Linked DNA regions of Moorella thermoacetica. The protein of the gene in region 3 interacts with the protein of the main gene of each other region in a pairwise test. Links are inferred from orthologs where the notes say so. Each region holds a gene or a part of one and is shown on either strand. Other genes may lie near its edges.

The links.
Region 1: the proteins of rlmB (region 3) and tsaE interact in binary tests that used the Escherichia coli proteins (3 or more experiments, as listed by UniProt). The link is inferred for Moorella thermoacetica from one-to-one orthologs.
Region 2: the proteins of rlmB (region 3) and MOTHE_RS10750 interact in binary tests that used the Escherichia coli proteins (3 or more experiments, as listed by UniProt). The link is inferred for Moorella thermoacetica from one-to-one orthologs.

The regions. Positions count from the first base shown.
Region 1 is NZ_CP012369.1:2,160,208-2,163,303, forward strand. What follows is about bases 155-3,096. They hold tsaE (tRNA (adenosine(37)-N6)-threonylcarbamoyltransferase complex ATPase subunit type 1 TsaE), read right to left. Parts: upstream 1,889-3,096; coding sequence 1,421-1,888; downstream 155-1,420. Other genes in these bases: tsaD (tRNA (adenosine(37)-N6)-threonylcarbamoyltransferase complex transferase subunit TsaD), read right to left, coding at 155-306; rimI (ribosomal protein S18-alanine N-acetyltransferase), read right to left, coding at 251-757; tsaB (tRNA (adenosine(37)-N6)-threonylcarbamoyltransferase complex dimerization subunit type 1 TsaB), read right to left, coding at 754-1,440; MOTHE_RS10715 (uracil-DNA glycosylase), read right to left, coding at 2,045-2,620; thiE (thiamine phosphate synthase), read right to left, coding at 2,675-3,096. Outside these bases: more of tsaD, read right to left, coding at 1-154. UniProt on the Escherichia coli protein: Required for the formation of a threonylcarbamoyl group on adenosine at position 37 (t(6)A37) in tRNAs that read codons beginning with adenine.
Region 2 is NZ_CP012369.1:2,165,818-2,168,801, forward strand. The notes cover bases 155-2,984. They hold MOTHE_RS10750 (NAD(P)H-hydrate dehydratase), read right to left. Parts: upstream 2,451-2,984; coding sequence 858-2,450; downstream 155-857. Other genes in these bases: alr (alanine racemase), read right to left, coding at 155-886; MOTHE_RS10755 (holo-ACP synthase), read right to left, coding at 2,455-2,841. Outside these bases: more of alr, read right to left, coding at 1-154. UniProt on the Escherichia coli protein: Bifunctional enzyme that catalyzes the epimerization of the S- and R-forms of NAD(P)HX and the dehydration of the S-form of NAD(P)HX at the expense of ADP, which is converted to AMP.
Region 3 is NZ_CP012369.1:2,485,214-2,488,291, forward strand. What follows is about bases 21-2,944. They hold rlmB (23S rRNA (guanosine(2251)-2'-O)-methyltransferase RlmB), read right to left. Parts: upstream 1,891-2,944; coding sequence 1,150-1,890; downstream 21-1,149. Other genes in these bases: sigH (RNA polymerase sporulation sigma factor SigH), read right to left, coding at 21-511; MOTHE_RS12360 (NYN domain-containing protein), read right to left, coding at 633-1,133; thyX (FAD-dependent thymidylate synthase), read right to left, coding at 1,891-2,589; MOTHE_RS12375 (Mini-ribonuclease 3), read right to left, coding at 2,646-2,944. In the rest of the region: more of sigH, read right to left, coding at 1-20; more of MOTHE_RS12375, read right to left, coding at 2,945-3,029; cysS (cysteine--tRNA ligase), read right to left, coding at 3,035-3,078. UniProt on the Escherichia coli protein: Specifically methylates the ribose of guanosine 2251 in 23S rRNA.

The DNA.
Region 1 (3,096 bases), 320 kb from region 3 along the record:
GTAAGCGACACCCACCAGCAGGGCCCCTACCAGTCCGGGACCATAGGTCACCGCCACGGCGTCCACATCGCTAAAGGCCAGGCCGGCTGTAGCCAGGGCCTCCGATACCACCGGTACTATATTCTCCATATGGTGGCGGGAAGCTATTTCCGGCACCACGCCGCCAAAGCGGCGGTGAACGGCGATCTGGGAGGCGATGATGTTGGCCCGAACCCTGGTGCCGTCGCTGACAATGGCCGCCGCCGTCTCATCACAGGAACTCTCGATGGCCAGGATATTCGTTTCTGTCGCCAATTCCTTTACCATTCTCCTCAAAAAGGTGTTTCCACATGATAATGGCGTCTTCGCGGTTGTCGTTATAGTAGCCCCTGCGGACCCCGGCCCTGACAAAACCCAGGCGTTCATACAACCGCTGGGCGGAGTGATTGGAGACCCGTACCTCCAGGGTCATCCGGTCGGCACCCAGGTAGACGGCTTCCTGCATCAGGACCCGCAGCAGCACTTCGCCCAGGCGCCGGCCGCGGTAGTCCGGGTGGACGGCTACATTGGTGATGTGGGCCTCATCCAGGATGATCCACATGCCGGCATAACCGATGACCTTCTGGCCGTCCAGGGCCACATAATAATAGGCAAAATCGTTATTATAAATCTCATTCTGGAAGGAGTGGCGCGTCCAGGGTGTGGGAAAGGAAACCCGCTCGATGGCCAGCACCCCGTTTAGATACTCGTTGATCATGGGCAAAATCTGGACGGTCAACGGGCCTGCCTCTCCGCCGGTGCCGGCCGGAGGTAGAGTGGCTTTAATCGGGAAAGATCGTCGGGCCGGCCGGTCCGGAGGCGTTCCCCTCCCAGGATGGCGACCGGTGCCGCTCTGGATAAATTGTTTGGCGGCGGGAGAAAGTGAGCCCGGGATCCCAGTTGCTGCCATACCTCCCAGTAGGGGGCTACTCCATCGCCTAAGAAGTAAACCGGTGTAGTGCAGGACTTTAGCAATGATACCAGCGAGTCCGGGTCTACTGCCTGGTACGGGGTTAAACGGCATAACTCTCCCTCCTGCCAGCGAAAAAGGGCGGTATATACTTCCAGGCGCCGGGCCTGGATTACGGGACAAATCAACCCCGGCACTCCCCAGGCGTTCCAGGCCAGGGCATCCAGGGTCGGTATACCAACCAGGGGTTTACCGGCCGCTTGGGCCAGGCCTTTAACCGTTGCCAGGCCGATGCGGAGGCCGGTGAAGGACCCGGGTCCCAGGCTTACGGCCAGGCCATCCAGGTCCGCCAGTTCGACCCCGGTTTCCGCCAGCAGGGCAGCGATCATGGGTAACAAACGCTGGGAGTGATTCTTGCGGGTATTAAAAAAAAGTTCAGCCACCAGTTGCTTATCGTCGACAATGGCTGCCGCGGCAACCTGGGTGGCACTATCAACCCCCAGGACCAACAATCTTTTTCAACTCCTCCAGCACTCTTTCATAGGCCGGTCCCCGCGCCTTGATAATGGCCCGGCGCCCCTCCGGCGCATACTCCAGTTTAATTTCCAGGAAGGCCGGCGGCAAATAAGGGTCCAGGCGTCCTCCCCACTCGACCACGGTTATACCCTCACCGCCAAAATACTCTTCCAGGCCCAGGTCCAGCATGGCCTCCGGGTCCTCCAGGCGATAGAGGTCGATATGGTAAAGGGGGTAACGGCCCCGATATTCCTGAATCAAGGTAAAGGTAGGACTGGTAACCGGCGTGGTTACCCCCAGCCCCTGCGCCAGGCCCTGGGTCAAGGTGGTTTTACCGGCCCCCAGCTCCCCGTTTAGAATAAGAATGTCGCCGGGATTGAGGATACCGGCCAGTTCCTCTCCCAGTTTCCGGGTCGCTCCGGCATCCTTTAACCATATTTCCATATCTCTCACCCAGTACCTTATTATTACACTCCCCACCGGAGTGTAAACCGACCTCCTCCGGAGATAGATTTCGGCCAAATCAGGGCGATTATTGGTTGGCTTCCTGCTGGCTGGGGGTACAAGCTTCAGGGGGGCGTTAGCCCCTTCAGGGTTCCCCTAAAAAGTCAGGGCCAGTTGTTTCGTGTGCAGGGCCTGGTAGGCAGCCCTGAGTTTCCTGAAGTCTTCCTCCACCAGTGGTATTTTACCACCGTCCCGGAGGAGAGCCGCCGGGTGAAAGGTCGGCAGGTAGCGAATACCGTCCTTCTCAATCCATCGGCCTCGCAGGCGGGTAATGCTCGCGCCGGGTGCCACTAAAGTACGGGTCGCCAGGGCTCCCAGGCAAACGATAATCTGCGGCCTGACGAAATCGATCGCGGCGTCCAGAAGCGGCCGGCAGGCTTCAACCTCTGCCGATTCGGGCATCCTGTTTCCCGGCGGGCGGCATTTGACGATATTGGTAATATAAACCTCTTCCCGCCGGAAACCGGCGGCCTTCAGCAACCGTCCCAAGAGCTGTCCGGCGGCGCCAGCAAAGGGCCGGCCCACCCGGTCTTCCCGGGCCCCCAGCCCTTCGCCCACCAGCATCAAGCCGGCGCCGGGGTTTCCGCTGCCAGAGACTACCTGCCTGGTCCCGGTACGCAGGCTGCAGCCCCGGCAGGCCGGGCTTTTTGCTTTAAGACCCTTAAGGTCCATAATGATCACCGGTTAATTTCTTCGCCCCCGGCAGCCATAATCCTGCCGGCTGATTTATTTTCCCCTGGCCCTGGTTACCACCTCACGAAGCCGGCGGGCGGCGGCGGCTACGTCCGCGGCCCCTATAACCGCCGAGATCACCGATACGCCATCGGCTCCGGCAGCTATTACCCCGGCGGCATTATCAGGGTTGATACCGCCAATGCCGACTATAGGGATCTTAACTGCAGCCCGAATGGCCCGCAATCCTTCCAGGCCAATAGGGCTACCAGCATCCCCCTTGCTGCCGGTGGCAAAAATACTGCCCACCCCGAGGTAGTCGGCACCGTCGACCTCGGCCTGCCGGGCCTCGTCTGTCGTTCCCGCTGATACCCCAAGAATTTTTTCCGGCCCGAGTAGCTTCCGGGCCACCGGAGCGGGCAGATCTTCCTGACCGATATGCAATCCGTCGGCCTCGACTGCCAGGGCTATGTCCA
Region 2 (2,984 bases), 320 kb from region 3 along the record:
CGGCCCGGTTGGAAAGGAGACGGGAATAGCCGTCGGCATAACCCACCGGGAGGGTGGCAATCCTGGCCGGACCGGGGGTGCGGTAGGTGCAGCCATAGCTGATATACGACCCGGCCGGCACCTCCTTTACCAGGACTACCCTGGTTTTTAGCGTCATCACCGGCGTTAACGCCAGCCTCTCCCGCTGGACCTCCGGCGAGGGATAGTGGCCATAAAGGATAATCCCGGCGCGGACCAGGTTAAAGTGGGTCCCGGGGAGATCGATGATGGCCCCGCTGTTGGCTGCATGGCGCCAGGGAAAGGTTATGCCCTGTTTCTCCAGTTCGGCAATCACTTGTTGAAATAAGCCCAGCTGCCGCTGGGTGTAGGTCTTATCAGCGGCATCGGACGCGGCAAAGTGGGTGAAAATACCTTCCAGGGTGACATGGGGCAGATCCGCTATAGCCCGGGCCGCAGTCACCGCCTCCCGGGGCAGAAAACCCAGCCGGCCCATACCGGTATCGATCTTTAAATGCAGGCGGGCCCTGGTACCTACAGCGGCGGCGGCGGCGTTCAGGGCCCGGGCCTGGTCAACGCTGAAGACCGTCTGGGAAATATCGGCCTCTACCACCCGCCCGGCATCCTCCGGCGGGGTATAGCCCAAAATAAGAAGCGGGGCAGTAATTCCTTCCCGCCGCAGGTCCAGGGCTTCACCCAGGGTAGCTACACCCAGCCAGCTGACGCCGTTAGCCAGGGCTGTCCTGGCCACCGGCCCGGCCCCGTGGCCGTAGGCATTGGCTTTAACGATGGCCATAATTTCTGTTTGCGGCGCCAGTATCTTTTTAATGGCCCGGACATTGCGGGCCACTGCTTCCAGGTCAATCTCGGCCCAAACCGGCCGCGACAATAGTCTCTACCTCCTCCTCCAGGTTACGCAAGACGTATGGCAAAAAGTCCAACAGATCCCCGGCCATCATGGCCCGCTGGCCCCGCTGCCTGGCTGCTTCATCCCCGGCCGCCCCGTGGAGATAGGCTCCCAGGGCGGCAGCCACCCCGGGCTTAAGCCCCTGACCTGCAAGCCCGGCAATAATCCCTGTCAATACATCGCCGCTGCCGGCGGTAGCCATGCCGGGGTTACCGGTAGGATTGATATATACCTGCCCGTCCGGCCAGGCAATAACTGTCCGGGCACCCTTCAACAGCAGGACCGCCTGCCATTCCCGGGCGTACTTGGCGGCTATCTCCAGGCGGTCTTCCTGGATCTTGGCGGCGGTAGTTCCCAGCAGGCGGGCCATTTCTCCGGGGTGCGGGGTCAGGACCAGGGGGCCATGATCGCCGGTCAGGACCCTCGTATCTGTCGCCAGGGCGTTCAGGGCATCGGCGTCTACCACCGCCGGCACCTGTACCCGGGGAAGCAACTCTTTTACCAGGTCTACCGTAGCCGGGTCCCGGGAAAGGCCCGGGCCGATGGCCAGGACGTCGACTTCTGCCAGGCGCTCCAGGAGCGGGTCCAGGGCGTCACGGCTTAAGGCCCCCGCCGGCGTCTCCGGCAGGGACATGGTCATGATCTCGGTAGTTTTCATGGCCAGGATACCCTGAACCCCCCGGGGGACGGCAGCCGTTACCAGGCCGGCCCCGGCCTTTAAAGCGGCCGTAGCCGCCAGGGTAATAGCGCCGGTAAGACCCGGTGAACCGCCCACCGCCAGGACCCTACCATATAAACCCTTGTGGCCGCTGGCCTCCCGACGTGGCAACTGGGAGCGGCACCAGGCGGCCGTCAGGAGCCGCCGGTTAAAATGCTGGGTGGCTACGAGTTTCTGGGGAATGCCGATATCGGCTACCTCCAGGCGGCCGGTCAGGCTGGCTCCTGGCTCGACGACCAGGCCGAGTTTAGGCAGGGCGAAGGTAACCGTCCAGGTGGCCTGGATGCAGGGTCCGAAGCAACGCCCCGTATCCGCCTCCAGCCCGGAGGGCAGGTCCACGGCCACCGTCTCCCGGTGGGCTTTATTGATCATATTAATGACGGCGGCCGGCAGCCCCATGGCCGCCCCTTTAAAGCCCGTACCAAAGATGGCGTCCACCACCAGGTCGGCATAGAGCAGGGCGATGTCGGCCCGCTGCAGGTGGCTCTCCCCGAGGAGCAATAGCAGCTTGCCGCCCATTTTCTGGTAAATCTCCAGGTTGGTCCTGGCGTCGCCCCTTATATCCTCCGGCCGGGCCAGAAGAAAGACCTTGACCTCGGCCCCCCGGTTCAGGAGATGGCGGGCGACCACCAGGCCGTCGCCGCCATTGTTGCCTTTACCACAGAAGATTAAAATCCGGCGGTTGGCTACCTGGCCCTGAAAGTGGCGCTCGATGGATTCTACCACCCGCAAGCCGGCGTTTTCCATTAAGACGATACTGGGTATCATGTACTCGCTGGACGCCAGGCGATCCAGCTGTCCCATCTCTGCTGCCGTTACCAGGTACATGGCTTTAACCCTCTTCCGAAAATGAACTTTCAACCAGAGCTACCGCTGCGGCGTAAGCGTGGCAGTGGGAGAGACTGACGGTTATCTCACCCACCCCCAGTTCCCGGGCCAGCTGTCGGGCCCGGTTATGGAGGATTACCCGCGGTCGCCCACCCTGTTCCCTGGTGATTTCAATATCTTGCCAGGAACAACGGCCCAGCCCTATCCCCAGGGCCTTCATTACCGCCTCCTTGGCCGCGAAACGAGCTGCCAGGGAAGCCCCGGGCCGGTGCCGGGCCAGGCAATAGGCTACCTCCGCCGGTGTAAATACCCTGGCCAGGAGGCGGGGGTGGCGTTTTATAGAGCGCTCCAAACGGCTGATTTCAATGATGTCTATCCCGGCCTCTAGCATAATCCCATCCTAACCATTTACCTGCTCCTTAATTCCCTTAAAGCTTATTCGGCAACAATGTTGAAAAACCTTCTCTTTTTGTAGAAATTAACTGGCCGGCAGGACCACTAACAACGCTACATGCATCTGTGCGGCCCAGGGAC
Region 3 (3,078 bases):
GGACCTTCCATTCCAGGGAACTTAGAATCTCCCCCATCTTCTCCTCGATGTCCCCGAATTCCTCCCGGCTGATAATCAGTTCCTCCGGATCGGTAATCCTTGTGCCGGAGATAATGTCCAGCAAGGTCCGGTCCGAATCCTCGTCGTAAATGGGCTTATTCAAGGAAACATATGAGTTTAAGGGAATATGTTTTTGCCGGGTAGCCGTTTTAATGGCCGTGATAATCTGGCGGGTAATACACAGCTCCGCAAAGGCCCGGAAGGAAGACAGTTTATCCCCCCGAAAATCGCGGATGGCCTTATACAGACCAATCATGCCTTCCTGGACGATATCTTCCCGGTCGGCGCCAATCAAGAAGTAAGACCGGGCTTTGGCCCGCACAAAATTCCGGTATTTATTTATCAAATACTCTTGGGCTACTTCATCACCCTCCTGGGCCTGGTAAACAATGTCCTCATCACCCATTAACTCATATGGTTGCCAGGATTCCTGCTGTACATTAACGCTCATGTCAACGCCTCCACTCTGGATTTCCAAAGGATAAATCAAGGAGGCCGAAATCTTGTCCAACGACAGTTCTAATTATACAAGAAACCTCTCTGAACCGCAAGAGTTAACCCCCGCCACCTGGTCATCCCCGGCGCCATCTCTCCAGGATCTTGCGCGTTGCCTGGTGAATCCGCGTATCCAGGCGTCCGTTCCCGGGATCCCCCTCGCTGGCCCTCGCTATCTCCTGCCGGGCCTGTTCCAGGTAAACCTTTAGCTCACTGACAGGTAAACGTAAGGCCCCCTTCCCCAGGATCATCCGCTGTTCGGCCCAATCGGAAGTAGCAACATAGACCTGACCTGTTTCAGTTATATCCCCCACCAGCCTCTCGATAACTGCATCAGCCGTTTCTCCCTCGCCGCTGTAGATTACCTCCACGCCTCCCAATTTCTCCCTTTTTTCTACGGCCCCGGGAACCTTATGGGCGTCAAAGACAACAATGACTTTACCGCCCCAGTAGGCCTGGTAGTTAATCAGCTCTGTTATTAGTTTATCGCGGGCATGGTCAAAACTTGACTCTTTTAAGCGGGTTAATTCTGGCCAGTTATGCAAAAAATTATAGCCGTCCACAATCAGAACGTCCATGGGCTGCACCCCCACTTTAAGGCCGGGCCTGGCCACGCTGGCGCAAGACTTCATACATCAACACCGTCGCCGCGGTAGCCACATTGAGGGAGTTAATCCTGCCCCGCATGGGCAGGTGCACTGTAAAATCACACCGGGAACGCACCAGGGGTGAGAGGCCCCGGCCTTCGCTGCCTAAAACCAGGACCAGGGGCACAGTAAAATCTGCGTTGAAGGCTTCCTGGCCGGCATCGCCGGCGGCACCGATGGCCCAGAGCCCCTTACCCTTAAGCTCCTCCAGGGTCCGGGCCAGGTTTGTCACCCGGGCCACCGGTACGTATTCCTGGGCGCCCACCGCCGCCCGCGCTACAGCCGCTGTTAACCCTACCCCCCGTCGCCGGGGGATAATAACACCGTGGGCGCCGACGGCTTCCGCTGAACGCAGGATAGCTCCCAGGTTATGGGGGTCTTCCACCCGGTCGAGCATAATTAAAAAAGGGGGCTCCCCCGCTTCCCCGGCCCGGGCCAGGAGATCCTCCAGGTCAGCATACTCCCGGGCCGCGGCCAGGGCCACTACCCCCTGGTGGTGGTGGCCAGCCAGCTTCTCCAGGGCGGCCCTGTTGACCCGCTGCAGGGGTACCCCCCTCTCCCGGGCCAGGTTGATAATCTCTCCGATGGCCTGACCTTCCAGGTGGGGAGCCAGTAAAATCTTGTTCAGGGGCCGACCGGCCCGCAGGGCTTCCCGGACCTGGTTACGGCCGGCCAGAGTCTCGGTCATTTAGAGTTCCTCCCGGCCAATTTCATGGAAAAAGTCATCCGTAATAATTACCCGGGCATAGTATTTCCCCGGGAAATTCTGGTCGTAATTAATATCTTCAAATAGCACAGGCAATCTCTTCCTGAAAAGCAACAGTAGCGGTATGGCTATCTGTCGCATTTGGGGGTGAGCCGAACTGGAGCAGCGCAGGCGGAAAAAATGCCGCCATTCCCTTAAATTGTACGTAACGACCAGCTCGGTTTTTAGGGAATTGGGGAGGACAGAGCGCGCTTCCTGGGGCGAGCTATACTTTAGTAACTCCAGGTAGCTCTTCTCGGCAACCCGACAGGCTTTTTCCCATAGATTATAAGCTTCCCTGCCGGCGAAAAAGAAGGGCTCGATAACCGTTATCTCGTTGCCAAAGCTATCTTTACTATAGTTGCAATACCTGGTCGATTCCTGGCTGTAAGATCCAATGCGGTGCCTGACAATTTCATGGGATATACCCCGGTCGGCAATGATCAAAACGGTGATCTTCTCGTGCTCAATAACTGATTCGTGGCCCCGTTCAAGGAGCTTTTTTAAAAAAGGGGCGGCCGTATCCGCCCCAGTTCTGGCTTCAGATTTATAGCAGACCCGGGCGTAACGCTCGAGCCTTAAGATAAGGTTGGCATCTAGGGCCTTTTCGGGTACAAGTACCCGGGGTTGTTCAATTATCATTGTCTCTTCCACTCCCGCCAGGCGGTCTTTACTCTCGCCGGTGGTAATTAGTCCCTTTAGTCTTGTTCCGCCAGTTTAAAAATCAGGTGCGCCAGTTCCTCCACCCTGGCCCAGTCGCCCTGCAGATAAAGGTAACCCAGGAGGCTCTCCAGGGCCGTGCTGGAATGATATTCCGCCGGGGCGGCGGTACGGGGCAGGTGTCCCGGCCGGGCGTTGCGGCCGCGGCGAAGGATGTCCTTTTCGGCAGGGGTTAAATATTCCTCCAGGGCCGGGACCACCCGGGCCTGGGCAGTGGCCCGGACGTACTTCAGGGCCTCCCGGTGCAGTTGCTCCGGCTTCGCCGGTCCCCGGCCTACCAGGTGGGCCCGGACTAATAATTCATAAACGGCATCGCCGACATAAGCCAGGGCCAGGGGAGAGAGGTTGGCAACGAAATCCACAACCTTTAACTCCTTTTCCAACGCGGGCCGCGGGGGGTATCCTCCAGGA